DNA from 3 places in the Lysinibacillus sp. NPDC093190 genome. Region 3 is predicted to be linked to each of the others. Evidence: riboswitches for the same ligand, from Rfam matches in the RefSeq annotation. Region 3 holds a riboswitch; each other region holds the start of a gene.

Region 1 (8,975 bases), on a different contig from region 3:
TTTTAAGCTCTTCACGCTTTTCGTTTAATATATGGTAAATTCCTTGACCTACCGTTCCAAATCCTAATATAGCTGCCTTTATAGTTGCCATTCCTATTCCCTCCAACTTACATTCCGCAGTTTCATTATATTTATTTCGTCTCAGCTTAATTCTTACAGATTTTGAATTGTGCGCCGACTATACAAAGCAGGTCAGTTTGCCGTGTTTCTAAAACTTCGTCTTCAGACAGATATTTAGTCATGGCGTTTCACTTTCGCTACAAAAAATATCCTGAATGAAGATACACTGGGAAACAAACAATTTCAAATAATTCAAAAATCAACTTAAAGAAAATTGTAACGTAAATACATACATTGCACAAGAAAAATCTTTCTAGGATGGACATTTGTTTCCTGTAGACGTGCAAGGGAAATCGTTTTCATCCCTTTTATTATATGTTTTTTCACATGATCTATAATAATCGAACAACTATTGACGATTCTTTACCAATTATGCCTCGGCATAATTGTAGCTGACGCTTCGCTTTCACTACAGAAGACATTTGCCGCTGTCGCACAGATAAATTGCCACAGGACGTGGCGTTCTTAGACTGAGTTCCTCTCTTTCAGTGGATGTTTGCTGAAAGAAGTTAAAATAAATGCCTTTCTTCTATTATATATATGTATGTAAAGACATTTATAAAAATTGTTCTTTTGAAATATATTAATTAAAAAATTTTTCAATTATGCTGGTCTATCTTCCTTATCTAATTAAAAAGCTCATTCCCTGTAGCAGCAGAGAATGAGCCCAATTATATGAGGGATAATTAACTAGCTTTGGCTAGCAATTTATAACGATATTGTGTTAAAGCTCGTTGCACCAGTCTTATTTCCTCCTGCGTAAAATTTGGTATTGCATACGTACGTTCAACTAATTGGAATGTGCCGTATTTTAAATAATACTCTGTCGCAGGTAGAGGAATATGACTTGTTCCATAGCCTTCATAAGCTTCGAAAACTTCTTGTACTGTATAGCCTTCCTCGTTGACATAAACAACTTCCTTAAAAACAGAATGTCCAAAGATCTCTTGCCATTTACTCTCAACTGACGCAAGTATGTTTTGAATGGACATGTTGTTCACAAACACATGACCTTCATTTAACTCATAAATAAGATAAGATGCAATGTTTTGTGCACTATACACATTTCCCATTTAAAACACTCCTTTATCATCAGTTTTGTAGATAAGAGTAGCTACTGGCTGAGCAACTACTCCTCTTCGTATATATTCAAAAGTGGGGGAGCACTTATGAAACTAATTTAGTTTGAGCATTGATTGAAAACACTTTACCGATCAACTAGTCGGCGCTTTAAATTGGTTCTAGGTTGGTAGCCCTTCGAACACTTTTCTTATTTCCTAGTATAAAGCAAGGAATTAAGTAAGTCAATAATACTTATAAAATTACTAGGTATTATTTTTAAGAAATTTCAGTTACTTCATCAAATGAGGTGAGCGGATGATGCAGCAACTTTTACGCATTACCAAATGAGGCCTATCGAATGAGAAAATACGTAAACGCTACAACATTAGCCAATATGTTTTATTTATTAAGCTTCTACTTTTTGTTGTGAAGCTGTTACTTGTTCAATAGCTTGCTCTAAATCTGCAATAATGTCCTCTACTGCCTCTAAACCGATGGATAAGCGAATGAGCGACTCGGTTACGCCAGTTTGGATTAGCTCCTCAGCTGATAGTTGCTGATGTGTAGTAGATGCTGGATGAATAATTAACGATTTGGCATCCCCTACATTTGCTACGTGCGAGAATAATTTCACACTATCGATTAATTTACGCCCTGCTTCACGTCCACCTTTAATGCCAAATGTAAGCACTGAACCGAAGCCATTTCTTAAATATTTTTTAGCTAAATCATGCGTAGCAAAATCTTCTAAGCCATTGTAATTTACATATTCCACAGATGGGTGGTTTCGTAAATATTCGGCTACCGCTAATGCATTTTCATTGTGTTTAGGAATACGCAAATGCAGCGTTTCTAAACCTTGTAATAAATTAAATGCTGCATCGGCACTTAATGTTGGTCCAAAGTCGCGTAGCAATTGCACACGCAGTTTTGTGGCAAATGCAGCATCTGCTGTGTCAATACCATAACGCAAACCGTGATAAGAAGCATCTGGCTCAGTAAAGCCTGGGAAACGCCCACGAGTCCAATCAAACTTCCCTGCATCTACTACAACGCCACCTAAAGTTGTACCATGGCCGCCTATCCATTTTGTTGCGGAATGAACAACGATATCTGCACCGAAGTCAATTGGTGTAGAGCCATATGGTGAAGCAAATGTGCTATCAATAATTAATGGTAAGCCGTTTTCATGTGCTATATTTGCTACCGCTTCAATATCTAATACCTTTAAACTTGGGTTACCGTAAATTTCAGCGAACACAGCTTTTGTTTTATCAGTAATAGCTGCTCGGAAATTTTCTGGATTTGTTTCGTCTACAAAAATCGTTTTAATACCGTAGTTTGGTAGTGTGTTAGCGAATAAATTATAAGTACCTCCGTATAAAGAGCTACCTGCAACAATTTCATCGCCTGCCCCTGCAAGATTTAAAATGGAAAACGCGATTGCTGCTGCACCAGATGAAAGTGCTACTGCTGCTGTACCGCCTTCTAATAAAGCGACGCGTTTTTCAAAAACATCTACAGTTGGGTTTGTAATTCGTGTGTAAATATTGCCAGCTTCCTCTAAGGCAAAAAGACGTTGCGCATGAGCAGTGTCTTTAAAAACGAAAGCCGTTGAGCGATATACGGGTACTGTACGAGATCCTGTTACCGGGTCTGGCTCTTGGCCACCGTGTAACAGCAATGTTTCTGGTTTAAATTTTGTCATTGTATACCTCCAAATGGTTATTTTTTTACGATGGTACCGGAGATGAGGAGGATTTTTTCAGTAGAAAACAAAAACCCTCTTCAGCTAAGAAGAGGGTTGCGGTTGCAAGTTTTCCTCCCCTTATCTGCCAGATCCAAGTAAGAATCTGTAGGAATTAGCACCTTAGCAAGTTCGTCACTTACTGGTTGCCGGGCATCATAGGGCCTATCCCTCCGCCGCTCTTGATAAGAGTATGAGATTCAATTTCCATCGTTGTTACAAAGTATAAACATAGACTTTTTCTCTGTCAACACTAAAATTTTATTTTTTCCGAAACTTCTGTCTGCTTTTTTACGTAATACGAACGCATACACTATTTTAGATATTTATAATTTTTATCAAAAGTTAGGGATGCAATTTTTTTAAAATGTATGCCTTTATATCAGTTGAGTGGAGACTGGACGCCCCCAGGAAGCTTTGCTCTGCGCGAAAGCGAAGCGTCAGCAACAAATGTTTTATCTGCGCGAAAGCGAAGCGTCAGCAACAAATGTTTTATCTGTGCGAAAGTGAAGCGTCAGCAACAAATGTTTTATCTGTGCGAAAGTGAAGCGTCAGCAACAAAGCGCCCAGTAGGGATGGAAATCAACCTCACGCTATGGTGATGAGCTTATTAGAAAGGAGGATTTTTATGATAAAAGCCGTTATCATTTTTCTTCTTGTTGGTTATTTGATTGGCTGTATTCACGGCTCTAAAGTTGCTCAGTTTTTATCCGGGGTAGATTTAAAAAAGACTGGTCATGGCAATGCAGGTGCCTCTAATGCAACACTTTCACTTGGATGGAAATACGGCATATTAGTTGCACTGATCGATATCGGTAAAGGCGTTATAGCTATAATCGGTGCACATGTCTATTTAGCAGATATAACACAATTAACAGAAGTACAAGTTTGGCTCTTTCTCTATATCATATCTGCTGGTGTTATTCTAGGTCATAATTTCCCATTTTATATGGGCTTCAATGGCGGTAAAGGAACTGCTTCAATCATAGGGATATTACTTGCGATTGATTGGAAAATTGGCTTATTTGCACTCATTTTATTTGTTATTTTATCTTTCGCAACGAACTATTTAATTGTCGGTGTACTTGAATTTTATCTCGTTTTTTGTACAGCCACTTATCTATGGATTCCTGGGGTTGGCCCAACGATTATAGCCCTATTACTTTTTGGTTTAGCCATCATTTTGCATATCGAAAATATTAAGCGACTGATGATAGGAACTGAGCCTAAAGTGACTTCTGCATTCAAAAAGAAAAAATAATATATTTTGGATATTTTTGTCTTTTCTATGACCGCATATTTTCTCGTAACTGCCCATTATCGCTATAAATAGAGGGTATTTCACATACTAGTTTTTTTACAATAAATAGACAAATTAACTTTCTTAATAAAGCATTTTACTAGCCGATGTTATAGAAAATTGTAATAGAAAGGATGAAAAAGTATGTCTACTTCTGAACAAGCAAAATCAAAACGTAATTTGAAGCCGCTATGGATTGGATTGGCCTTCGCTTCATTAATCATCATTACTTTTTTACCTAACAACAGCGATTTACCTGTAGCTGGACAACGAGCCTTAGCTATCTTAGCTTTCGCGGTCATCCTATGGATTACAGAAGCAGTATCCTATCCCGTTAGCTCTGCCATGATTATTGCTCTCGTTACAATTTTCCTAGGGTTAGCTCCGTCAATGGAAGATCCAACGAGAGCGCTAGGAACATCGGATGCATTAAAGTTAGCATTAAGCGGATTTAGTAATTCCGCAGTTGCACTAGTAGCAGCAGCTCTCTTCCTAGCTGCAGCCATGCAAATTACTAATTTACATAAACGTCTTGCGCTATGGATACTTTCACTAGTTGGGACAAAAACGAAAGCCATTGTATTCGGTGCTATTTTAGTATCTATTGCACTCGCATTCTTTGTCCCTTCTGCTACTGCACGTGCAGGCGCAGTTGTTCCAATACTACTCGGAATGGTAGCAGCATTTGGTTTACCACGTGATAGTCGACTTGCTGCTTTACTAGTCATTACCTCTGTACAAGCTGTTTCCATTTGGAATATCGGTATTAAAACGGCAGCAGCTCAAAATATGGTCGCTTTAAATTTCATCAAAGAACAATTCGGTGTAGATATTTCTTGGGGTGCTTGGTTACTTTACGCTGCCCCCTTCTCAATCATCATGTCAGTGGCTCTATTTTTCATTATGATTACACTAATTAAGCCTGAAACAAGTAATATTGAAGGTGGTAAAGAAGTAATCAAAAAACAGCTTGCGGAACTTGGTCCATTAAAAGCTCCCGAAATTCGATTAATCATCACATCGGTAGTTTTACTATTTTTCTGGGCTGCGGAGGGCAAACTCCACCCATTCGATACGACAACCGTCACAATCGTTGCAATCGCCATTTTATTAATGCCAAAAATCGGAGTCTATTCGTGGAAGCAAGTTGAGCCTCATATTCCTTGGGGGACAATTATCGTCTTTGCAGTAGGAATTATGCTAGGAACAGTCTTACTTAATACTAAAGGTGCATCGTGGTTATCTGATAAAGTATTCGGTTCACTTGGTTTAGATTCTATGCCAATTCTTGCAACAATTGCCCTTGTCACTTTATTTAATATTCTTATTCATTTAGGCTTTGCAAGTGCAACAAGCTTAGCATCTGCGCTTATACCAGTATTTATCGTTTTAGCCTCAACATTAACGGCTAATGTCGATCAGGTTGGTTTCGTTATCGTGCAACAATTCGTTATTAGCTTTGGCTTCCTCTTACCTATTAGTGCACCGCAAAATATGCTTGCCTATGGTACAGGAGCATTTACAACAAAGGATTTCTTAAAATCTGGTATTCCATTAACGATTATTGGATACATCCTAGTTCTTCTATTTTCCGCAACGTATTGGAAATGGGTTGGCTTATTGTAAGAAGCAGCTAGGGTTTTTTTTACACCTGAGCACTTCGGGGGGTTACCCGATCAAAATTCCAGAGCTACCCAAGCTTTCGGGATTACGTTATTAACAATTAAAAGCCTTGAAGGAACAAGTCAACTGTCCTTCAAGGCTTTTATTTTTATTATTTCGATAAAGCAGGGTTCTTCATCGTACCATTTTTTGCGTAATTCACATGCCAAGAGAGCGCTTTTTCTAGTTCGTGTGGCGTATGGTGTCCACCTGTTGCTTCATTGGCATCGTTAAAATACTTCCATAATTGCTCACGATATTCCGGGTGTGCACAGTTATCGATAATGAGCCCAACCCGTTCTTTTGGAGCAAGCCCACGTAAGTCTGCTACTCCCTGCTCTGTTACGATAACGTCTACATCGTGCTCTGTATGGTCTACATGCGATACCATTGGAACGATACTAGAAATATTTCCGCCTTTCGAGTAAGATTTTGTGACGAAAATACCTAATCGTGCATTACGTGCAAAGTCTCCGGAGCCGCCAATTCCATTCATCATTTTCGTGCCAGAAACATGCGTAGAATTCACATTCCCATAAATATCCACTTCGAGTGCTGTATTAACAGAAATTAACCCGAGTCGGCGAATAATTTCTGGTTGGTTAGAAATTTCTTGCGGACGTAATACTAGTTTATCTGCATACTTTTCAAAATCACTATAAACTTGGTGTCCAACTTCCTCGGAAAGGGTAATAGAAGTAGCAGATGCGAAGTTTACCTTCCCTGCATCAATTAATTCGAATACTGCGTCTTGCAGTACTTCTGAATATACTTCTAAGTTCTCAAACTCAGAATCTTTAAAACCTAATAAAACGGCGTTTGCAACTGAGCCTACACCTGATTGAATTGGTCTTAAGCTTGTTGTTAATCGACCTACTTTTATTTCTTCTCGTAGGAAATTCAATAAATGATTGGCCATAATATCTGTTTCTTCATCTGCAGGAACGATCGTTGATGGCGCATCTAAAATATCTGAAATTACAATGCCCTTTACTTTATCTAAATCTAGTGGTATGCCAATTGTGCCAAGCCGATCAGATACATTTTGTAATGGAATTGGATCACGTTTCCCCTGTGGTCCTGGTACAAAAATATCATGGACACCCTCTAATGCATCAAGCTGAGCTACATTCAACTCAATGATTATTTGGTCTGCTTCTTGCACAAAAATCGGAGAGTTACCAACTGAAGTTGTAGGAATTAGTAAGCCGTCTTCTGTAATAGCTGTCGCTTCAATAATCGCAAAATCAATAGGACCAATAATACCTTGACGTACTAACTCCGCATTATGTGATAGATGCGCATCAACAAATGTGATTTCACCACTGTTGATTTTGTTACGAATACCAGCATCCGCTTGGAAAGGTCCACGCTTACGAATAACGCCAGCTTCCGCTAAGTATTGGTCAACTTCTGGGCCAAGTGATGCACCTGTATATACATCTACCTGGAAGCTCTCTTTTTTAGCTTTCTCCACAAGTGCAAGAGGTATCACTTTAACATCACCAGCACGTGTAAACCCGCTCATCCCAAGTACCATACCATCCTTAATCCAAGATGCTGCTTCTTCTGCTGTTACAACCTTGCTCCGTAGCTGTTCATTACGAAGCTTTTTCGCCAACTTTTCTGCCATCCTTATTCCTCCATCCCACTTTATTTTTATCCAACTAATTACTCGGTTTAATCCACCTGGTATAGACATCCAATTATTAGAAATTCAACCAAATAAACCGTCCATACATAATTTTAAACTATTTAGAATTTTTAATCTATAATTAACGGAATATTTTATTTTACGAGAGATTTTATACATCCGTAAATTATCTGAAAATAACTTCAAAATCGAAAAAATTCGATTTTGAAGAAGAAGCGTGATATGCTTTTGATATATATAAAGGGGAAAAGGAGATTTTATAAATGGTTAAAGAATTATTACGGAACCACTCTTCGGTTCGTATTTATGATGGGAATCCGATTTCAAAAGAAATTATTGAAGAATTAATTGCTACTGCACAAATGGCTGCTACATCACATTTTGTACAAGCTTATAGTGTAATTTGGGTAACAGATGCGGAGAAAAAAGAAAAATTAGGATTGCTCTCTGGTAATCCTCGTCAATACGAAACTTCTGGCGGTGCCTTTGTCTTCTGTGTAGATTTTAAGCGCCTTCAATCAGCAGGTAAATTAGAAGGTGTAGACATTGTAGCTGATTCGGCAGAAAACGTACTTGTTGGAGTAGCCGATGTATCATTATTCGCTCAAAACTTTGTCGTTGCCGCAGAATCTATGGGATATGGAATTTGTTACATTGGAGGAGTGCGTAATAAGCTTGAAGAAATAAGCGAATTATTCAATCTACCTGACTATGTTTTCCCACTATTCGGCTTAACAATTGGGGTTCCTGCTCGTCGCAATGAAGTAAAACCTCGTTTACCTGTCGCAGCAGTATTACATGAAAATGAATACAATACAGAAAAATATGAGGAGCTTTTACCAGCTTACAACGACACAATGGAAGCATACTATAATAATCGCTCATCCAATCGAAAAATTGATAACTGGACAAAGCAAATGGCTGATTTTTTAATTGAACAACGCCGTCCTCATATCAAAGATTTCTTAGCGAAAAAGGGTTTTAATTGGAAATAAATTCATCAACAAGCTGTGTGGAGTTACTATCTTATGATAATAACTCCACTTTTTTTATATTTTTTTAATTGGATTGTACGATGCGCAGTTTCAAGTATCAATTATGGGAAATTTTAAAAAGATGCTAAAATTAAATAAATAGAATAGGAGGAAAATAAATTGATTACATTAAAACCTATGAACCAAGAGGAGTTCAAACAATATATCAGTTATGCAATTGAAGACTATGCAAAAGACAAGATTGCTTCCGGAAATTGGAGTGAAGATAAAGCGATTGACTTGTCGAGGGAATCATTTGAACGACTACTACCACAAAATGAGAAGACCGAGAATAATCATTTATTCTCTATCTTTCACAACGATATCTTAGTTGGAATGATTTGGATTTCACAAAAGGCGCCTACAAATCCTAATGAAGGTTTTATATACGATTTT
Region 2 (11,209 bases), on a different contig from region 3:
CAGTCGACATTCGGAAAAAGACTAGTTAACATTTGTAATCACCTCCGTTTGTACTTCGACTGTATTTAAGTAGCTCAGTGCAGCAGCAACATTTTCCTCTGAGCCAACAATTTGTACAACAAGTGTGCCGTACGCGCCATTTTTCGTTTGCGAAATATTACCATGTACAATACTTACTTCTACATCAAACTGTTTCACAAGATGTGAAATGACAGGCTGCTCTGTTTTTTCTCCTACAAAGATTAGCTTAACAAGTTGTCCATTAGGGTAATTTGCTTTAATTTGTGCCACAGTTTCCTGTGTTTCCTTCGTATCTGTAATTTGAGAAACGAATTTTTTCGTAATGGCAGCTTGTGGAGCTTGGAATACTTGTAATACTTCACCACGTTCTACAATTTCTCCAGCTTCCATAACCGCTACACGATGACAAATTTTGCGAATAACGTGCATTTCATGTGTAATTAACACAATCGTTAGACCTAATCGTTCGTTAATATCGACAAGGAGATCCAGGATAGCATCTGTTGTCTCCGGATCGAGTGCGGATGTTGCCTCATCACATAACAATACCTCTGGATTATTAGCAAGCGCACGAGCGATACCTACACGTTGCTTTTGTCCCCCTGATAGTTGTGATGGATATGCTTTAGCGCGCCCTTCTAAGCCAACTAAAGTTATCAATTCTTTCACACGTGTTTCACGTTTTGCCTTTGGAACACCTGCGATTTCTAGTGGAAAAGCGATGTTTTCTTCAACAGTTCTAGACCAAAGTAAATTGAAATGCTGGAAAATCATACTAACCTTTTGTCTAGCATCTCTGAGCTTTTGTCCCTTTATGGATGAAAATTCTTGATTGTTAACCGTTACCGTACCAGATGTAGGCTTTTCTAAACCGTTTAACAAGCGAATCATTGTACTTTTACCAGCGCCACTATAGCCGATAATGCCAAAAATTTCACCTTTATTGATAGAAAGGTTGACGTCTTTGACTGCTGTTAATTCGCCATTCGCGGTTTTGTATTTCTTCGTAATATTTTGCAGCTGAATCATAGCGAATTCTCCTTTTCTTATATCAATTATGCCTCGGCATAATTGCGTCCGGAGGCTTTAGGCCAACAGATGTTTTTTGCGCGAAAGCGTAGTGCTAACGTAGCGTCAGCAGCACGAAGTTGGTCACTCAGTCGTGTGTTGTTGTTGCCGCTACGCTTTCGCACAGATAAATTACCACAGGACGTGGCGTTCTTAGACTGAGTCCCTCTATTTCAGCGGATGTCTTTTGTACAGAAAGCGTAGCGACAGGTACAGGTGCTTGGACACCCGCTGAAAAAAATTAAAAACCCCTTCACTTAAAGACAAGTAGAAGGGGTCACGTAATATACGCTAAACCGTTCTCTCATCTTTCAAAGATAAATCTTTGGGTGATTTGGCACCTTTTCACGATTGTGATGGTTGCCGGGCTTCATAGGGCACTTCCCTCCGCCGCTCTTTATAAGAGTTCGATATATTTAATTGTTTTTTTAATATATTTGTTACTTTACCACGCGAGTAAAGTTCAGTCAATTAATTTTTTAACAATTCGTATAAATACGGTACGGATTGAAAGGCATAAACCTTTTCTGTCACTTCTCCGCCTTCACATACGAGTAAACATGGTACACTTTCGATTTTATGAGCATAAGCTATTTGCTCTATAAAATTAATATTCGCTTTACCGACCTGAAGCTGTGGCAGTAATTGCTCAACAACCGTCATCATTTTCGATGCAACCGCACATGTTCCACACATAGGCGTATATAAATAAAAGGCAGCTTTTTCACCTGACTGGACAACCGCGTCCCACTGCTCTTTTGACCATTCTTCCATCATTTTTCACGCAACCTTACAAAATATATTCATTATGGATTGAGAAGTGTGCACGAAGCAATATCGCTGCTAACACCTTCCTCGGAGTTGTCTCAACTTCCTTATATGTTGGCATCGTACGTAAATGCTCAGCCTCTGGATAATGTCTGTCCATTAATGCTCGTAGTTTATCACCCGATGTATCTGCATCAAAAAACGTATAAAGCTCACAACCCTCGTATGGATCAAGTAGCTCTTCTAATTGATGCACACCAATTGTACCATTCGTACAAAGTATTTTAACATCTTCATTTATAATAGGTTCAATTTGAAGCTTATCCGATCGGCCTTCGACAATTAAGCATTTTCCCTCGACCATCACGCCACCCCCATTTAGACATATCCCTTATAATCCATTATATCAATAAACTTTATCGTTGATACAGTTAGACACCTATTGATAAAGGAATATACTTACATTCACCTCTCTTACTATAGGAGCAGGATGAATGAAGATAATAAAAAACGTCGGTAGTTTCCGACGTTTTTCTAATACAGGCTTGTCTTATTCAGCAATCATTTCTTCGTATTGCTCAGCTGTCATAAGCTTTTCAACTTCTGATGCATCAGCAGGCTCTACAACGACCATCCATGCTTTTTCATATGGTGATTCATTAACGAATTCTGGGCTATCTTCTAAATCTGCATTTACTTCAACTACTGTACCTGAGATTGGTGCGTATAATTCAGAAACTGTTTTTACAGATTCTACGCTACCGAATGGATCATCAGTTTTGATTTCGTCGCCAACTTGTGGAAGCTCAACGAAAACGATATCTCCAAGTTCAGATTGTGCGAAATGAGAAATACCGATACGTACTTTACCATCTTCTACTTTCACCCATTCGTGCTCTTCAGAGTAACGTAAGTCTTTAGGTGTGCTCATGCAAAAAACCCCTCCATAAATATGTAATATATTCATTTTCAGTGTGCCATACTTCTTCCATAAAAACAAGATTAAAAGCGTTATTTCCAAGCTTGCTCAAAATCTGATTCTTTAAACCCTAAAGTAACTTTTTTTCCATCGGTTACAATCGGACGTTTAATCAACATACCATCTGACGCAAGCAGTTCAAGCTGCTCCTCTTCAGTCATTTCTGCAAGTTTATCCTTCAAGCCAAGCTCTCGATATTTCATACCAGAAGTATTAAAAAATTTCTTTAACGGTTGTCCACTAGCTTGCCATAAGTTTGATAATTCGTCCTTTGTAGGCGGTTGTTCGACAATGTGTACCTCCTCGTATGAAACCCCATTGTCTTTTAGCCATTTTTGAGCTTTTTTGCAAGTAGTACATTTCGGATATTGAATAAATTGAATTGTCATTTATAGGCTCCTCTACTATCATTTTAGGACACTACATTTTCGTGTCCCCCTCATTTTCTGTAGTATACCATCATAACCGTTGCGAACCAAAACGAAACTCTTCGTGCTATAGCGTGGGGTTGATTGGAGTTCCAGGCTACTCGCTTTCCTGTGGACGTCCGATGAGCCGCTTCGCTGCAGGGTCTCATCTGTGACGCTGATCGCCTAGCCTAGCCTCCACTCCAATCAATTCTCTTAGTGTGTATCTTTCTTCTGACATTTCATTCTAATTTATAATAATAAAACGACACTTCAACAATAATATTTTATCTGTGCGAAAGTGAAGCGACAGTGGCAACAAAAGCGAAGGGAGTGACTAGACGCTCCAAAATGCCGATCGCTGATACGATACCAAGAATCGCTGATTACAACATGAAAATCGCTGATAAGATGCCAAGAATCGCTGATTACAACATGAAAATCGCTGATAAAATGCCAAGAATCGCTGATTACAACATGAAAATCGCTGATAAAATGCCAAGAATCGCGCCCAAGCACCCAGTCGGAACGGCAATCAACCCTCGTTTTGCCGAAGAACTTTATTTCCAACAAAAAAACCTAGCTATCACATCTCGGATAGCTAGGTTAAGTTTGCTATATTAAACTATATATTTTTCTGCTTCAATTAATTTAACAGAAGCTTCGCGTTTCTTCGCGATTAAGTTGTATGGGTTGTTGCGAGTTAACTTACGGAGTGCAGACAATGTCATGCGTGCAGCATCGCCGTCTGCTGAAGCAAGAATCGTATCTTTTGCTTCTTTTTCAATTTCTGCAAATGCTTCCTGGCAGAAGATTTGAGTGTACAGTAATTTTTGATGAGCTTTTTCAGCACCGTCACGAGCAATCGCTTTTTCTGTACGCAATACAGCTGATTCCATAGCGAATAGTTGGTTTGCGATATTTGCAATATTCACCAATACTTCTTGCTCTTGATCAAGCTTCGCGCCGTAGCGTTGTGCTGCTAAACCTGCTGCCAATACAGCAATTTTCTTCGCATTTTTCACAAGATATTTTTCCTGAGCTAGCGGTTCTGTGCCTACATCTTCAGGCATTAGCATTAGAAGCTCCTGTTGTAAATTTTGAGCGACTTGTAGTAATGGCAATTCACCTTTTAATGCTTTCTTCATAAATGTACCTGGTACAATCATGCGGTTAATTTCATTAGTACCTTCAAAAATACGATTAATACGAGAATCACGATAAATACGCTCTACTTCGTATTCAGCCATAAAGCCGTAACCACCGTGTAATTGAACCGCTTCATCTGCAATGTAATCTAAAGTCTCAGAACCAAATACTTTAGCAATAGAACATTCAATAGCATACTCAGCAATTGCACCAGCAATCACTTTCCCTTGCTTTTGCTCTTCTGGGCTTAGCTGACTTAAACGGTCTTCAAATAAACCTACTGTACGATAGTTTAATGACTCAGACGCATATAATTGTGAAGCCATTGTCGATAATTTTTCTTTTGTTAGATTAAAATCAGACAGCTTCGTTTTAAACTGTTGACGTTGGTTTGTGTATTGAATGGCTAGCTCTAATGCGCGCTTCGAGCCACCAATTGTTCCAACCCCTAATTTATAGCGACCAATATTTAAAATATTAAAGGCAATAACGTGTCCGCGACCTACTTCACCTAAAAGGTTTTCTACAGGTACTTCTGCATCTTCAAGGATTAATGTACGTGTCGATGAAGATTTGATACCCATTTTTTTCTCTTCTGCGCCAACCGAAACGCCATTAAAGGCACGCTCTACGATAAATGCTGAGAATTTATCGCCATCAATTTTTGCATAGACAACAAATACATCTGCAAAGCCTGCATTTGTAATCCATTGCTTTTCACCATTTAAAATATAATGTGTCCCTGCATCATTTAACTTCGCAGTTGTTTTTGCACCTAATGCATCAGAACCTGAACCTGGCTCAGTTAATGCGTAAGCAGCAATTAATTCACCTGACGCAAGCTTTGGTAAATACTTTTGCTTTTGCTCTTCATTTCCGAAAAGTACGATTGGTAAAGAACCAATACCTACGTGTGCACCATGCGTAATAGAGAAGCCACCAGCAACTGACATTTTTTCTGCGATTAATGCAGAAGAAACTTTGTCTAACCCTAGACCCTCATATTCTTCAGGTACATCTGCGCTTAGTAAGCCGAGCTCACCTGCACTTTTTAGTAGACGAACCGAATGCTCAAATTCATGGTGTTCTAAATTTTCAACGACTGGTAACACTTCATTTGCTACATACTCTTCAGTTGTTTTAGCAATCATTTTATGCTCATCTGTGAAATCTTCAGGTGTAAATACACGATCTAATTCCACATCTTCAATAATAAATCCGCCGCCTTTAATGAAATCCGTTGTTTTTTCTGTCATTCTAAATTCCTCCCTATATATCTATTTTTAATAGCTTTTATCCCCAATATATAGAAAAGCTTGAAGCACTGTGTTCGGAGGCAACCGAAAACGCTGCACTCCAAGCTGATCTAGCAAAAATTATAGAATTTCAAATACTCCTGCAGCACCCATTCCGCCGCCAATACACATTGTCACGACACCATATTTCTTACCTTGACGCTTCAATTCATGGATAAGCTTTAATGTTAAAATGGCTCCCGTTGCACCAAGTGGGTGACCTACGGCAATTGCTCCACCATTGACATTTACTTTGTTTTGGTCAATGCCTAAATGACGTACGACCTGTAAGGATTGTGACGCAAATGCTTCGTTAATTTCCCATAAATCAATATCATCAATTGCTAACCCTGCAATTTCAAGTGCTTTAGGTACAGCCACGATTGGTCCAATACCCATCACTTCTGGAGGTACACCACCAACTGCAAAGCCTAAAAACTTCGCCATTGGTGTAAGCCCTTGCTTTTCTGCTTCCTCACGATCCATCACAAGTACTGCTGCTGCACCATCAGAAGTTTGAGAGGCATTACCAGCTGTAACACTACCCTTTACATGGAAGGCTGGACGAAGCTTCGCTAAACCTTCTACAGATGTACCTGGACGTACACCTTCATCCATTCTAAACGTGAATTTTTTCACCTGTGGTTTGTTGTTATCGTCTACATAATGCTGTTCCACTTCGATTGGTACGATTTCATCATTGAATTTACCTTCTTTAATCGCTTTTTCTGCAAGCTCATGTGAACGCACAGCAAATGCATCCTGATCTTCTCTACTTACATTGTATTGACGTGCCACTTCCTCAGCTGTATGCCCCATCCCCATATAATATTGGGGAGCAGTTTCTGCTAGCGTTGGATTTAAGCGAGGTGTATTGCCAACCATTGGCACCATACTCATCGACTCGACTCCACCAGCAAGAATCGCCTTAGAATGCCCTAGCATAATACGCTCTGCTGCAAAAGCAATTGCCTGTAAACCTGATGAACAGAATCTATTAATTGTCAGCGCTGGCGTTGTATCTGGTAATCCAGCAAGCGCTCCAATATTACGTGCTATGTTCATGCCTTGCTCAGCTTCAGGCATTGCACATCCTAAAATTAAATCGTCAATCGGACCTTCATAGCCCGCTCTTTTTAATGTTTCTTTGACAACAACCGCTCCAAAATCATCTGGTCTAACTGTTGCTAAAGAACCCTTTTTTGCTTTTCCAATCGGAGTTCGTGCTCCTGCTACAATAACGGCTTCACGCATCGTATTAATCCCCCTTTGTTTCATGTGCTAGTATGGTCACAGTCTTGAAATTAGTTACGCAATGGTTTTCCCTTTAAAAGCATGTGCTGCATTCTTTGTTGAGACAACGGATCTGCAACTAAGCTTAGGAACGCCTCACGCTCAAGGTTTAATAGGTACTGTTCATCTACTAATGTGCCATATGGAACTTTACCACCAGCAATGACATACGCTAATTTTTTAGCGATTTTTAAATCGTGTTCACTAATATAGCCTGATTCAAACATTCCTTGCGCACCGATTAGTAGCGTACCGTAGCCTGATGCACCGACTACAGGAACTTTCGTAGGTACAGGTGCTTGATAGCCTGCCTCATAAAGCGCTAGTGCAGCTTGTTTTGCATCATATAGTTGGTGATCTGGGTTAACAGAAATCCCGTCAGCAAAGTTTAAGAAGTTATTTTCACGTGCTTCTTCACCAGATGTCGAAACTTTTGCCATCGCAACTGTTTCAAATACTTTATTAGCAATATGTTGATAGTCTACCTCAACGCCATTTGGTAACCCTTTGATGAATTTTTGGTATAGTGCCTTATTACCGCCGCCGCCAGGAATTAATCCTACGCCAACTTCTACTAAGCCCATATACGTTTCCATTGTTGCTTGAATATGTGCAGCTGGTAAACAAACCTCTGCTCCTCCACCAAGTGTCATAGCAAAAGGTGCTGCCACAACAGGCTTGCGAGAATATTTAATCTTTTGCATCGCATCTTGGAATGCTTTAATAACGAAATCTAGCTCAAAAATATTATCATCCTGTGCTTCTACTAAAATCATTCCTAGATTCGCACCAACACAGAAGTTTTTCCCTTGATTACCGATGACTAAGCCTTTAAAGTTAGCTTCTACTTCATCGACTGCAAAGTTAATCATTTGAATAATGTCTAAGCCAATTGCATTTGATTGGGAGTGGAATTCAAGTAATGCAATTCCGTCACCTAAATCTATTAAGCTAGCACCTGTATTTGATTTAATAACACCGTGCTTTTTCTTATAACGTTTTAAGTTAATTTCTTTTTCATTAACTGGCACTTTTACGTATTCAGAGCCATTATAATACGCTAGATCACCGTCAATTTCCGAATAGAAAGTGTCAAAGCCGCTTGCTAACATCTCTTTGACAAATGCCGGCACTTCACGACCTTCAGCCTCCATTTTAGCTACGGACTCTTTGACGCCAATTGCATCCCATATTTCAAATGGACCTTGCTGCCAGCCGAAGCCCCATTTCATAGCATTGTCAATGGCAACAATATCATCAGCAATTTCACCGTGTAGCTGTGCAGAGTAAATTAGCGTCGGAGCGAAGATACCCCATAATAACTCTCCAGTACGATCCTTAGCATATGTTAGTACTTTCACTTTATTTGCTAATCCACGAGTTTGTTTTGCCATCTCGATAGAAGGTGTTTTTAATTTTTTCGCCGGGCTATATTCTAGTGTGTTTGGATCAATTTCAAGGATCTCTTTACCTTGCTTTAAGAAGAAACCTTGACCTGATTTTGCTCCTAGCCAGCCGTTTGTAACCATTTTCTGTAGGAATTCTGGTACTGCAAATACTTGTTGCTCTTCACCAGTTGTTTGATCATAAACGTTTTTCGCTACATGGATAAATGTATCTAAACCAACAACATCTAACGTTCGGAATGTTGCAGATTTTGGACGACCAATTAGTGGACCTGTTACAGAATCTACCTCACCAACTGAATAGCTACCCTTCATCATTTCTTGTAAAGTAATTAGTAAGCCGTACGTTCCGATGCGATTGGCAATGAAGTTCGGTGTATCCTTAGCAAGTACGACACCTTTGCCCAGCACATCTTCGCCAAATGTTTTCATAAAGCTTACAACCTCTGGCGCTGTAGTGTTTGCCGGAATGACTTCAAGTAATTTTAAATAGCGTGGCGGATTGAAGAAGTGAGTTCCTAGGAAATGCTTTTGAAAATCTTCTGAACGTCCTTCTGCCATTGCATTAATACTTATGCCAGATGTGTTTGAACTAATAATTGTGCCAGGCTTACGTACAGCATCAATTTTTTCATATAGGCTTTGTTTAATCGCTAAATTTTCAACGACAACTTCAATAATCCAATCTACATCTTTTAATTTCTCTAGATCGTCCTCAAAGTTACCAACCGTTAGTAGTGATAAATTTTTCTTAGAAGTAAGTGGTGCTGGCTTTTGCTTTAATAGCTTTTGAAGAGCTCCGTTGACGATACGATTTCTTACAGCAGGATGCTCTAAGGAAAGACCTTTGGCTTCTTCCTCTTTTGTTAGTTCCTTCGGCGCAATGTCTAATAATAATGTTGGAATACCGATGTTTGCTAAATGTGCTGCAATTCCAGAGCCCATTACTCCAGAACCTAGAACAGCTGCTTTTTTAATGTTGTAAGTCACAAGCAATTCCCCCTTATTCTCCCATTGAATGAATAGCCATTCATTTTTTGACCAAAAAAATATCAAGTTTGCCTTAGCGTATTTTTGTCCAGATAATTTTAGGCATAATCTGTGACATACGACTGAGGCTTATCTCCGTCCAGCTACCATTGTAGTTTTTGAGGTAAATATTTTCCGCTGAATGAAGATAAAACTACTTTTTCTGTTTTTAGTGTAGATTATTTTGTTTAATTTAGCAATCATTTTTCTCCAATTATTTTTGCGATATATAACTTTTTTTGTTTTTTACGAGCGAAAACAAGACAATAAGTAGATATCGATTATTCCAAACAGAAAACTTTCAGGTTGCGAGAAAAATGTGTAGAATGGAAAGCAAGGAGAGTGAAATACTTATGAAAACAATTACAACTGCTGAACAATTTAATGAACTGATCTCTGGTGATCAAAAAGTTCTAGTGAAATTTTACGCTGGATGGTGCCCAGATTGCACACGTATGAATATGTTCATCGATCCAATTATCGAAGAGTACAACCAATATGACTGGTATGAACTTAACCGCGATGAGCTTCCAGAAATTGCGGACAAATATGATGTAATGGGTATTCCAAGCCTACTAATTTTCCAAAACGGTGAAAAATTAGCACACTTACATAGTGCTAATGCTAAATCACCTCAGCAAGTTACGGAATTCTTATCTGCACAACAATAATTAACTAGGCTAAAATAGCAAAGTTAATGTAGAAGAGCTACTAATCTGTGGCGAAAGCGAAGCGTCAGCCGCAAGTAACAGAATTCTTATCTGAATAATAAAAAGCGCGCTGCATTTCTTTTTGAAATGCGGCTCTTTTTAGAAAGGAGATTATGATGCGCCAGCCATTGTCACTACAAGGAAAATCACAATATGATGCATCCACTTCATCAAAATACCGTAATTCTGCTTGTGGTCCTACAACTATACACGTAGTCTTAAACTATTTCGAAGATCAAGCTCCTTCGGTAAATGAGCTTTATAAACTTCTTGGTGGCACGAAAATCGGGTTATTTAAATGGCGTCTAATTCGCAATCTTCGCCGACTACGTCCGACATGGGATATTCGTGATTGTACTTTAAAGAAGGCTATGCAGGAAATCGATGCAGGTCGCCCTGTCGCCATACGCTTTGACCGCTATTTTAGCTTAAATTGGTGCGATAAAAAATCTGCCTTCGCCTATCATTGGGTGCCTCTCATTGGCTATGAAATACGAAATGATGAGCTATTGTTAATATTCCATGATAATGGCGGTCCTAATCGTGAAAGTAAAATTCGAACGGCTCCTTTTAAAGATAATGAGAAAGTATTGAGCTTCGTAAAAATTACACCGAACTAAGTTAGAGCGTGCCTGCAATGTTAGACACGCTCTTTTTTCATCAATAATTCAAGGCTTATTTACTCTTCTCAATAATAACTTTTAGAACTTCTGCAAAAACATCCATTGTTCTATACGTTTCTTCCAACGTATTATCTATACCTCCAACTTCTAATAATACTGAATTATCGTGGATATCTTGATTATAGGTATTTTGGGGATCGATCCCTTTTTCTATTACACCTATTGATAGTCCCGGATATAATTCTTCTAGTTGTTCATGAAGCTGAGTTGCAAATGTTTTATTCGTTTCATAGTTTCCACTCGTTTTTGATACGACAAATTTAATTCTTGCGTACTCTTTCCCTTTAATTTCAATTGTGGATTCACGTCTTTTTTGAGAATCTCGATGTATATCAAAAATCATGTGAATACTGTCATTTTCAGCTAAAACTTTTTGTAAATTTTCCCGTGACACTATATAT
Region 3 (11,209 bases):
TGCGGAAGCGGAGTATACAGTCCGTCGATTATTAGATAATTGTGTATCATCATCTCTTTGGCGAGAAAAAACTGCCCCACTATTCGAAAGATTAACAAAGTAATTTTTCTAATAGCATGCATGTGCTACACTAGGAACTAGAATAGTGTTCCTAGGAAAGGATGATACGCTTGTCAAAAGTATTGAATGCATTTTTAGATGAGAACCTAAAAGCCTTACACGATCAAGGCTTATACAATGAAATTGATCCAGTAGAGGGAGCAAACGGCCCAATTATTCAGGTACGTGGCAAAAATCTAATTAATCTATCTTCAAACAACTATCTTGGCTTAGCAACGAATGAAGATTTAAAGCGTATTGCCAAAGAAACAATTGAGACATACGGTGTGGGAGCTGGAGCAGTCCGTACTATTAATGGCACACTTGATTTACACGTAAAATTAGAGGAAAAGCTGGCTGAATTTAAAGGAACAGAAGCAGCTATCTCTTACCAATCAGGTTTTAACTGTAATATGGCAGCTATTTCAGCTGTTATGGATAAAAATGATGCAATTCTTTCAGACCAATTAAACCATGCATCGATTATTGATGGCTGTCGTTTATCTCGTGCAAAAATCATTGCCTTTAAACACTCAGATATGAACGATTTACGTGCGAAGGCAAAGGAAGCAAAAGAATCAGGCTTATACAATAAAGTCATGGTCATTACTGATGGTGTATTCTCAATGGACGGTGATATTGCAAAATTACCAGAAATCGTTGAGATTGCGAAAGAGTTTGATTTAATAACATATGTCGATGATGCGCACGGATCAGGTGTAACAGGTAAAGGAAAGGGCACTGTGAAGCATTTCGGTTTAGAAAAAGAAATTGACTTCCAAATTGGTACACTTTCTAAAGCAATTGGTGTTGTTGGTGGATATGTAGCAGGTAAGAAAAATTTAATTGACTGGCTGAAAGTGCGTTCTCGTCCATTTTTATTCTCAACAGCATTACCACCAGGTGATGTTGCTGCGATTACAGCGGCCGTGCAAATGCTGATTGACTCAACAGAGCTTCACGATAAGCTGTGGGAAAATGGCGATTATCTAAAAGCAGGTCTTGCTAAGCTCGGCTTTAATATCGGTGAATCTGAAACGCCAATTACACCATGTATTATTGGTGATGAAAAGCTTACGCAGGAATTTTCGCGTCGCCTATTTGAAGAGGGCGTCTACGCTAAATCAATCGTTTTCCCAACAGTTCCAAAAGGCACAGGACGTGTTCGTAACATGCCTACAGCGGCGCATACAAAAGAAATGCTGGACGACGCTCTAGCAATCTATGAAAAAGTCGGTCGTGAACTAGGCGTTATTCAATAAAAAATTGAGGCTGGGACATAACTAAATGGTTCCTTCATAAAGCCGAATAATCTCTAAATTAACAAAACACGATAAATAGAAAAACCGAACTATTTCGAAACACTTCATGAGCGTTTCATTGGATAGTTCGGTATTTTTGTTGGCTGAAACACTTTTGTCCCAGCCTCTTTTTAAGGTTCAGACGGATGGAAACGTCAAAGTGACGGATAGCCACCTCGAAATGGATAGCTTTATTTTGAGTGAATGACTTTCGCTGCTTTTAGATGCTTGATGTGTTCATCTGGTACATGCAATGATTTTAAAATATCTTCATTATGCTGTCCCAATGTGGGAGCGGCCTTCATTAGTTGCCCAGGCGTTTGTGAAAACTTCGCTGGGAAGCCAAGTGTACGCATTGGGCCGGCGACTGGATGTTCATAGGAAAGCACCATGCCACGTTCTAAAATATGGGGATCATTCAATGTTTGATCGTATGAATAGATGGGGCTAGCTGGTACACCATTTTCGTTTAATCGTTGAAGCCAATGAGTAGCTTGATGTTTTATTAATTCGCTTTCAATTTCTGCTTCAAGTACTTTCGCATTTTGAGCGCGTGAGTAGTTTGTCGCAAACAGAGGGTTGTCTAACCAATCGGGGCGATTCACGACTTTCGTGGCAAAAATCTCCCACAGCTTTTGATTGCCAGCTCCTATTAAAATATAGTCGTCTTTTGTTTTAAAGCCTTGATATGGAGCGGATATTCGGTGAGCAGTACCTGTACGTTCAGGTAATTCGCCATTTCCGAAATAAGCAGCAGCCTCCCAAACTGTCCATGCAAGCCCGGACTCGACAAGGGACACGTCGATGTATTGTCCTTCACCACTACGAAGTTTATAAATATATGCCATTAAAATAGACTGTAAAGCAGTTTGTGCAGCTGCAATATCGTTCACTGCAAAGCCAACTTTTACGGGTCTACCGCCAGCTTCACCAGTCATATGCATTAATCCGCTAAGCCCTTGTGCCATAATATCATAGCCGCCTTTTTGACTATATGGACCCGTTTGACCATAACCAGAAATGGAGCAATAAATAAGTCCAGGATTAATTTCTTTTAATGTTTCATAATCAATACCAAGTTTTTTTGTGACACCTGGCCGGTAATTTTCTACAAGAACATCTACAGATTGAATAAGTTCTTTGAATAATTCCAACCCTTTTGGCGTTTTTAAATTTATACAAACACCTTTTTTATTACGATTGACCATCATATACATATGGCTTTCTTCATTGACGAAGGGGCCCATTGTGCGCGTATCGTCTCCGTTTGGATATTTTTCGATTTTTATAACTTCGGCACCCATATCTGCTAGCACCATTGTGCAATAAGGGCCGGCAAGCACTTGTGATAAATCAACTACCTTTAAGCCTTCTAACGCTAGTTTCATCTATGATCGACTCCATCTTTTTTCACCAATGTGATATCACGTAGTCCCTTTATAGATATTGCCCCTGCTAATGCGATAGAGACTTTTAATTCATCATATAAATTCGTCATTACTTTTTCGACTCCTTGCTGTCCTTCTAATGCAAGCCCGTAGACGAAGGGACGACCAATGGCAACAGCATCTGCTCCTAAAGTGAGTGCCTTAAGAGCATCCATACCACGATACACACCGCTATCTAAAATAACAGGAATTCGTCCCTTTACAGCTTTAACAATGTCAGGAAGTGCATCAAGTGAACTAATTACGCCATCCAATTGGCGACCACCATGGTTTGATACGATAATACCGTCTATGCCGTTTTCTATAGCTAGTTTTGCGTCTTCAGGATGTAAGATTCCCTTTAATAAAATAGGGAGATTAGAACGGCGCTTTAATTCACGTACATTGTTCCAATTTAATGTTGGATGGAAAACATTTTGCAAAACGCCCTGTACATATGACTCAAATGAATCATCTGTTAAGGAAGCAGTAAAAACAGGGTCATTCATATAGTTTCCTCGTGCATACCCAAGCTTTAATGGTGAAAATTGATTGCGAACATCTTCTTCACGCCAGCCAAGCATGACTGTATCTACAGTTAAAACAATGGCCTCAAAACCAGCAGCCTCGGCTCGAGAGGCCATACTATATGCAATTTCCTCATTTGTTGACCAATATAATTGAAACCATTTAGTAGCAGTGGGAGCTGTTTGTGCTACATCCTCAAGTGCATAGCTTGAAACTGTACTTTGAATATAAGGAATTTTCAACTGATCAGCTGCACGTACAACGGCAAGCTCTCCTTCGTCATGCGCCATTCTGTTCATGCCAACAGGAGCAAATAAGAACGGAGTTGGATGTACTTTTCCGAACAATTCTATCGATGTATCAATGCTTGAAACATCATGTAAGAATCGTGGAATAATAGAGTATTTTTCAAAGGCTGCACGATTATTTCTTAATGTTTGCTCACCACCAGCACCTGAACGGATGTAACCAAACGGGCCAGCTTCCATTTTTTCCGCAACCGCCTTTTCTAAATCTGCAAAGCAAATAGGGAAGGGGGCTTGTGCATTAATATTTTTTAACAGTAGATCGCCATCTGTTGTCTTTGACATCGTTACTACCTCCCTTATTTATTGAAAATGGGCTTTCTTTTATTTAAAAATGCTTGGATACCTTCGTTGTAATCATCAGAGCTAAACGAATCAAGAATCATTTGAGCTAACTCTTCACTTTCTTCATTTTCACCATCGATAATGGCTTGAATGATTTTTTTTATGCCAGCATTTGCAACAGAGGATTTACTTAATAAATGATTAGCGAACTGAATTGTCGCGTTTTCAATATCCTCTGGCTCATATAAGGCAGTAATTAAACCGATATTTTTACCTTCGTCAGCTGTGAAAATATTCGCTGTATATAATATTTCCTTTGCTTTTGCCGCACCTACGATGTTCATTAGACGCTTTGTACTTTCAAGATTGTAGATGATACCGATGTTCGCTGCGGTGATGCCAAGCTTACTCTTAGGTGTTGCTAGTCGGAAATCACAAGCGTTGGCTAGCTCTAAGCCACCGCCAATAGCTACGCCTTGAATCATGGCAATTGTAGGGTGTGGAAATTTATAAAGAGCATCAATGGCTTTTAATGCTAAATCATTATAGTCTTTTGCATGATTGGTTGCATGACGAATGTCTAAAAACTCGCTAATATCTGCACCTGAAGAAAAGGCAACTTCATTAACACCACGAATAATTAAGATTTTAATAGAAGAATCTGTACGTAAAGCTTCAAGATTATCTAAAATGGTTTGGAACATAGCTTTCGATAAAGAGTTGCGTTTTTCAGGTCGATTTAACACCAGGGTAGCGATATAGCCATTTTTCTCTACATAAATTTCATTTGTCATCGTAATCCTCCTACTAATCTTTCTTTAGCTTCACGGCAAAGCGGTTACCTATTGATTGAATAATCTGAACAAGGATGATTAAGATAAACACTGTCGCATACATCACATCGACCTCATATCGTAAATGCCCGTAACGGTATGCAAGGTCACCTAAACCACCAGCACCAACCATTCCTGCCATTGCTGTTGCGCCTATAAGACCGATTGTGGCAATCGTTAAGCCCAAAATAATGGATGGGCGAGCCTCACGTAGTAAGACATTCCAAATAATATGACGACGTTTAATACCCATTGCTGTATAAGCTTCCACAACACCTGGATCAACTTCTAAAAGTGCCGTTTCCATAAGGCGCGCAATATAAGGCGCTGTATAAACAACAAGCGGCACAATAACACCTTTTACACCAATAGTTGTGCCAACGATTAGCTTCGTGAACGGTAAAATGAAGAATAGTAAAATAATGAACGGTACAGAGCGAATAATATTAATAAATAAATTGAAAAATTGATAGAGAAATTTATTTTCAAACGATTGCCCCGGACGAGTTAAAACGATTAAAAGCCCTAACGGAATCCCAATTAAAATAGAAAAGAATAATGAAATCCCGACCATTTGGAAGGTTTCGATAATGGATTTCCCAATAACATCTGACCAATCTGCAAAGAAGCTTTGAATGCTATTCATTTAATTCGCCTCCTAATTCTTCAACGCTTACCCCATTTTCTGCAAAATACTTAAGTGCTTTTTCTACGATATGTGCCTCACCGTGTAGATGCACGACAATATTACCGACAATGCCGTTTTTTAATTCAATGATATTGGCTGTTAAAATATTTGGTTGAACATCATAAACTTTGCTCACTTCTGCAAGTAATGGTTTTCCTGTACTCTCACCAAGGAATGTTAAACGAATAACACTTCCCGAAACATTTAATTGCTCGATAAGGGAAGGGGATAAATTACGTTGAGAAATGGTATTTAAAAACTTTCGGGTCGTTGGATGCTGAGGCTTCGAAAATAGTTCTATAGCAGAGCCATATTCCACAACTGTCCCTGATTCAAGAACGGATACATCATCGCAAATTTTTTGTATAACATTCATTTCATGTGTAATGAGTAAAATAGTGATGCCTAGCTCACGATTAATTTTCAAGAGAAGCTCAAGAATGGCGTCAGTTGTTTCAGGATCGAGTGCACTTGTCGCTTCATCACTGAGCAAAATCTCAGGCTCTTGGGCAAGGGCACGTGCAATAGCGACACGTTGTTTTTGACCACCTGAAAGCTGGCTAGGATAACTATCTAATTTCTCTGTTAGGCCAACAATTTCTGCATATTTTGCAACGCGTTTTTTTACTTCGGAGTCGTTATAGCCAAGAAGCTTTAATGGTACCGAAATATTGTTGTAAACAGTCGCTGTTTTTAAGAGGTTAAAATGCTGGAAGATCATCCCGATTTTTTGACGGGTTTTGCGGAGGTCGTTTAGAGAAAGGGAAGTAATATCTACATGATCAATCAATACCTTTCCTGTTGTTGGACGCTCTAATAAATTGACACAGCGAATAAGGGTACTTTTTCCTGCGCCACTATAGCCAATAACTCCATGAATTTCACCTTTTTTGACATGTAAGTTAATACCATCTATTGCTTTGACGATACCTTTTTTAGTTTTAAATTCTTTTGTTATATTTTCTAATTGAATCATACTGTGATATCTCCTTTCTAAGACCTTCTATAAAGCAAGAATCTGCTAGCTTTCCTGTAGGAGTCTTGCAGATTCTCGATTTTATGAAGGGTCCTTAATTGTCACTTACCAGCTTGGAATTACAGAACCTTGGAATTTTTCTTCTATAAATTTACGTACTTCATCAGATTGATAAGCTTCAACGAATTTTTTGATTGTTGGGTCGTCTTCGTTTTCAGCACGGACTGCAATGTAATTCACATAAGGAGAGTCAGTAGATTCTAAAAGGATTGAATCTTTTTTAGGATTAATGCCAGCATCAAGAGCGAAGTTCGTATTAATAGCTGCCACATCTACTTCACTAAGCTGTTTTGGAATTTGTGCAGCTTCTAATTCTATGAATTTTAAATTCTTTTTATTTTCTTCCACATCGCGAATAGATGCTGTTAAGCCGGTACCGTCTTTTAATTTAATATAGCCGGCCTCTTGAAGGACAAATAGGGCACGAGCTCCGTTCGTTGGATCATTTGGCAATCCGAATGTTGCACCATCAGGTACTTCATCGAGTGATTTATATTTTTCAGAGTAAATGCCTAAAGGATTTAAAATTGTTTTTCCTACTGGCACTAAATCTGTATTGTGATCTTTGTTAAATGTATCGAGGAATGGCTTGTGTTGATAGCTATTTACATCAAGATCACCCTCGGCTAACGATGTATTTGGTAAAACATAATCAGAGAAAGATTTTACTTCTACCTCTAAGCCCTGTTCTTTGGCAACTTTTGCAGCAACCTCTGCAATTTGCTCGTGTGGACCAGAAGTTACACCTACTACAATTTTATGTTCATTAATAGCCTTACTTTGACTATCTTTACTATCTTCTTTAGTACCACAGCCTACTAATGCTGCTACCAATGTGAGACTCGCTAAACCTAATAAAATTTTGTTTTTCTTTTTCATGAAACATACCTCCAAAGTTGTTTTATCGGTTTTTAAAAAAACAATTTCGCCTTGGCGTAATTGCCGTCCGGATTTTGAATTGTGCTAGCACAATTCAAAATCCGTGACATCCGCCGGAGGCTTTTATCTTCATATAAATGAAGATAAAAAAAACTCTCTTAAAAAATTAAGAGAGGCTCATGAAAAAGTGTCCTCTCTTATCTTTCAAACGATGATCGTTTGCAGGATTTAGCACCTTCCTTAAAAAAAGGAGGTTGCCGAGCTTCATAGGGCCAGTCCCTCAGCTACTCTTGATAAGAGATTTATAATATTTTTTTGTAAATCCGATAGAACTAATATAAATTATAGGATATAGTAAGTCAATCGAATTTTTAAAATTTTTTATTTTATTATAATATTTAGTTGAAACAGAATCCGCTAGAAGAAGGGCTGGAGCAACTAAAAAAGATAGTGAAATGAAAAACTGTTCCCATAGCAAGTTGAGCTAATGGAACAGTTTTTCGGGTAGAGTCTAGTCAGGTAGGGGGATTGAAATGTTCATGAGCTAAATAAGTTTAATTTTTCAATTCTGCTGATCGCTTCACATAAGCGGTCTTCGCTAACAAGTAAGCCAACCCGCACATAGCCTTCACCATATTGACCGAAGCCATTGCCTGCAGCTACTGCGATATCAGCTTTGTCGAGCAATAAATCGGCAAATTGTTCACTCGTAAAACCTAATGGAACAGGGAGCCATGCAAAGAAAGAGCCTCTCGGTGCTGTTACTTGCCAACCAATTCGCTGAGCTTCCTCAATCAGGACGTTTCGCCGACGCTCGTAAGTCGCTCTTAGTCCATCCGCGCAACTCTGGGAAGCAGTAAGTGCAACTGCCGCGGCTTGTTGCACTGCAGGAAATTGACTACAAAATAGATGATCTTGAATAAGGTTAATGGCTGCAACAATATCGGGGTTACCAACTGCAAAACCAATGCGCCAGCCTGCCATATTGTACGTTTTGGATAATGTATACATTTCAATACCGACATCTTTCGCACCGTCTGCTTGCAGGAAACTGATAGGTCTATTGCCGTCAAACCCAATCGCACCGTAGGCAAAATCATGTGATACGATAATATTGTGCTCTTTTGCAAAGCGTACTGTTTCCTCGAAAAATTCAAGTGTTGCAGTACCACCAGTTGGGTTATTCGGGTAATTCAAGTAAAGAAGCTTTGCCTTTTCTTTTACTTCATCGGATAAAGCATTATAATCAGGTAGGAAATTATTTTCTGCAAAAAGTGGCATGACTTCAAAATTTACATCACCTAATATAACACCAGATAAGTAATCTGGATATCCTGGATCCGGTAATAGCATTGTATCACCGGGATTTAAAACGGCTAACGGTAGCTCAACAAGACCGATTTTCGTACCACCGAGAATAGCTACCTCTGTTTCAGGGTCAATGTCAACATTGTATTCACGCTTGTAGAAGCTTGCTGCTGCTTGGCGTAATTCTACTATGCCACGAAATGGAGAGTATTTATGATTTTGAGGATTTTCTGCTGCCTCCTGTAATGCTTTAATAATATGTGGAGGAGTGGGTTGGTCTGGATTACCTTGGCCAAGATTAATAACATCACGCCCTTCAGCTAGAGCAGTGTTTACTTTTTGCACAAGTGCTGCAAAAAATTGAGTTGGGAGTTGCTGTAGTTTTTTTGAGAATTCCATGCACGTCCACCTTTTTCAGAATATAATAATTATTAAAGATATGATGCACATAATATTACTTTTTTTAGTAATTGTCTAGAGCCTTTTCAGTTAACTGAAAACAAAAAGAGACCCAAATGAGGTGGGAAAATTGAACAAAGTCTCATATTTTATCGTCAATGCTTTTACTACAGAGCTTTACAAGGGAAATCCCGCAGCAGTCTGTTTACTTGATTCAGCCATACCTGAGTCGACCATGCAGGAAATTGCTCAGGAGATTCCTGTACCAACAACAGCTTTTGTCCAAAAGAAAGATGATGATTTTTTTCTTAGATGGTTTACGCCAGCAAAGGAAATACCGATTTGTGGACATGGAACAATTGCTAGTGCTTTTTTACTCTGGAAACAAGGGATTGTACCCGTCAATTCTTCGATTACATTCCAGACTTTAAGTGGTCCTTTGCAAGCAAATTGGTTGAATGAACTAGTTGAAATAACAATTCAGAAGTATCGGTTAGAAGAGATGGAATGTCCTTTGGAGCTTGAAGAATGGCTTGGTATGAAACCAACATATGTAGGAAAAACAGAATTGGATTATATAGTGGAGCTAAGTCACGAAGAGTATATTGCAGATTTCAAAGCTGATTTTCTTGCGATGAAACAGTTCCCTGTACGTGGTGTTTGTATTACAAGTCGTTCTAAGGATGAGGGGATTGATATTGTCTCAAGATTCTTTTCTCCAGCACAAGGCATTGATGAAGATCATGTAAATGGTTCCTCTCATGGTGCGTTAGGACCTTACTGGTGTGAAAAATTATCAAAAGAAAGCATCGTTAGCAAACAGCTTTCAAAACGTGGTGGATTATTGTACGTTACACCAAAAATAAAAGATGTTGCTATTGCGGGTTCGGCAGTTCAAGTATTAAGTGGTGAAATATTAATCTAAATATTGAGCTTAAACCATGGAAGTAAGGTTGATTTATTGTAGTATAAATACAGAAAAGTACTGTCTAGAGGAGGAATAATAATGAAAATCGGTTGTATCCAATTAAACGTAGGCTTTGGCAAAGTAGAAGAAAATTTTGCTCGCGCTGAGGACAAGATTCGTGAAGCGGCAAAACAAGGTGCAGAAATTATTGTTCTACCAGAAATGTGGAATTCAGGATACGCACTTGAAAAATTACCAGACCTTGCAGATGTGGATGGAGAGCGTTCGAAAGCATTTTTATCAGATTTAGCGAAAGAGCTTGGCGTACATATTGTTGGTGGCTCTGTTTCAACGAAGAGGGGCGATAAATTTTACAACACGATGTATACGTTTGATAAAAATGGTGAGTTGGTAGGTGAATATAACAAGGCACATCTTTTCCGCTTAATGGATGAGCATTTATATTTAGAAGCAGGGGATGAAATGAATCGCTTTGCCCTTGGAGATATCGAGGCTGCGGGCGTGATATGCTATGATATCCGCTTCCCTGAATGGCTACGTGCTCACGCATTAGAGGGAGCAAAGGTATTGTTCGTACCAGCGCAATGGCCTACACCACGTATCGACCATTGGAAAACATTGTTACAAGCACGTGCCATTGAAAATCAATGCTTCGTCATCGCTGTTAATCGTATTTCTAGAAAGGTAGAAAACTTCAATGGTCAATCAATGATTATTCAACCATGGGGCGAAGTGCTGTGGGTTGGCGCAGAGGACGAAGAAGTAGCTGTTATCGATGTGGACTTTTCGATTGTCGATGAAGTACGAGGCCGAATTCCTGTTTATGACGACCGCAGACCTGGATTATATAGCGGAGTAGTTACCGAAAACTAAAATCTGATAGCACGCTCAAGGAGCAAAGCGATGTTGAGCGTGCTGTTAGGTGAACATCGCCGCAATTAGGTGAACATCGCTGATAAACAGGCGAACATCGCTGATAAACAGGTGAATATCGCTGATAAACAGGTGAACATCGCTGATAAACAGGCGAACATCGCTGATAAACAGGTGAACATCGCTGATAAACAGGTGAACATCGCTGATAAACAGGTGAACATCGCTGATAAACAGGTGAACATCGCTGATAAACAGGCGAACATCGCTGATAAACAGGCGAACATCGCTGATAAACAGGTGAACATCGCTGATAAACA

Evidence for each region. Region 3 has a riboswitch for S-adenosylmethionine ahead of ACQKOF_RS08285 (MetQ/NlpA family ABC transporter substrate-binding protein). Riboswitches for the same ligand answer to the same signal wherever they lie in the genome.
Region 1: another riboswitch for S-adenosylmethionine. It lies ahead of ACQKOF_RS21665 (O-acetylhomoserine aminocarboxypropyltransferase/cysteine synthase family protein); the one in region 3 lies ahead of ACQKOF_RS08285 (MetQ/NlpA family ABC transporter substrate-binding protein).
Region 2: another riboswitch for S-adenosylmethionine. It lies ahead of ACQKOF_RS22725 (methionine ABC transporter ATP-binding protein); the one in region 3 lies ahead of ACQKOF_RS08285 (MetQ/NlpA family ABC transporter substrate-binding protein).

The regions. Positions count from the first base shown of each region.
Region 1 covers NZ_JBNNVG010000036.1:38,506-47,480, forward strand. The annotation lists gene ACQKOF_RS21655 (homoserine dehydrogenase) at 1-91, opposite strand, end outside; gene ACQKOF_RS21660 (hypothetical protein) at 807-1,193, opposite strand; gene ACQKOF_RS21665 (O-acetylhomoserine aminocarboxypropyltransferase/cysteine synthase family protein) at 1,589-2,890, opposite strand; SAM riboswitch class I at 3,008-3,121, opposite strand; gene ACQKOF_RS21670 (glycerol-3-phosphate acyltransferase) at 3,558-4,190, shown strand; gene ACQKOF_RS21675 (DASS family sodium-coupled anion symporter) at 4,374-5,855, shown strand; gene ACQKOF_RS21680 (succinate CoA transferase) at 6,004-7,524, opposite strand; gene chrR (class II chromate reductase ChrR) at 7,809-8,540, shown strand; gene ACQKOF_RS21690 (GNAT family N-acetyltransferase) at 8,700-8,975, shown strand, end outside.
Region 2 covers NZ_JBNNVG010000042.1:2,301-13,509, forward strand. The annotation lists gene ACQKOF_RS22720 (methionine ABC transporter permease) at 1-32, opposite strand, end outside; gene ACQKOF_RS22725 (methionine ABC transporter ATP-binding protein) at 22-1,050, opposite strand; SAM riboswitch class I at 1,391-1,495, opposite strand; gene ACQKOF_RS22730 (thioredoxin family protein) at 1,561-1,863, opposite strand; gene ACQKOF_RS22735 (hypothetical protein) at 1,880-2,221, opposite strand; gene gcvH (glycine cleavage system protein GcvH) at 2,408-2,788, opposite strand; gene ACQKOF_RS22745 (arsenate reductase family protein) at 2,869-3,225, opposite strand; gene ACQKOF_RS22750 (hypothetical protein) at 3,556-3,867, shown strand; gene ACQKOF_RS22755 (acyl-CoA dehydrogenase family protein) at 3,864-5,648, opposite strand; gene ACQKOF_RS22760 (acetyl-CoA C-acetyltransferase) at 5,769-6,941, opposite strand; gene ACQKOF_RS22765 (3-hydroxyacyl-CoA dehydrogenase/enoyl-CoA hydratase family protein) at 6,992-9,376, opposite strand; gene ACQKOF_RS22770 (thioredoxin family protein) at 9,742-10,086, shown strand; gene ACQKOF_RS22775 (C39 family peptidase) at 10,242-10,745, shown strand; gene spoIIP (stage II sporulation protein P) at 10,801-11,209, opposite strand, start outside.
Region 3 covers NZ_JBNNVG010000007.1:151,185-162,393, reverse strand. The annotation lists gene ACQKOF_RS08320 (nucleotide kinase) at 1-103, shown strand, start outside; gene ACQKOF_RS08315 (glycine C-acetyltransferase) at 162-1,361, shown strand; gene ACQKOF_RS08310 (CaiB/BaiF CoA transferase family protein) at 1,592-2,788, opposite strand; gene ACQKOF_RS08305 (alpha-hydroxy acid oxidase) at 2,785-3,945, opposite strand; gene ACQKOF_RS08300 (enoyl-CoA hydratase/isomerase family protein) at 3,960-4,739, opposite strand; gene ACQKOF_RS08295 (methionine ABC transporter permease) at 4,753-5,424, opposite strand; gene ACQKOF_RS08290 (methionine ABC transporter ATP-binding protein) at 5,417-6,442, opposite strand; gene ACQKOF_RS08285 (MetQ/NlpA family ABC transporter substrate-binding protein) at 6,548-7,381, opposite strand; SAM riboswitch class I at 7,576-7,681, opposite strand; gene ACQKOF_RS08280 (pyridoxal phosphate-dependent aminotransferase) at 7,919-9,088, opposite strand; gene ACQKOF_RS08275 (PhzF family phenazine biosynthesis protein) at 9,219-10,013, shown strand; gene ACQKOF_RS08270 (carbon-nitrogen family hydrolase) at 10,095-10,889, shown strand; partial or broken gene ACQKOF_RS08265 (hypothetical protein) at 10,935-11,209, opposite strand, start outside.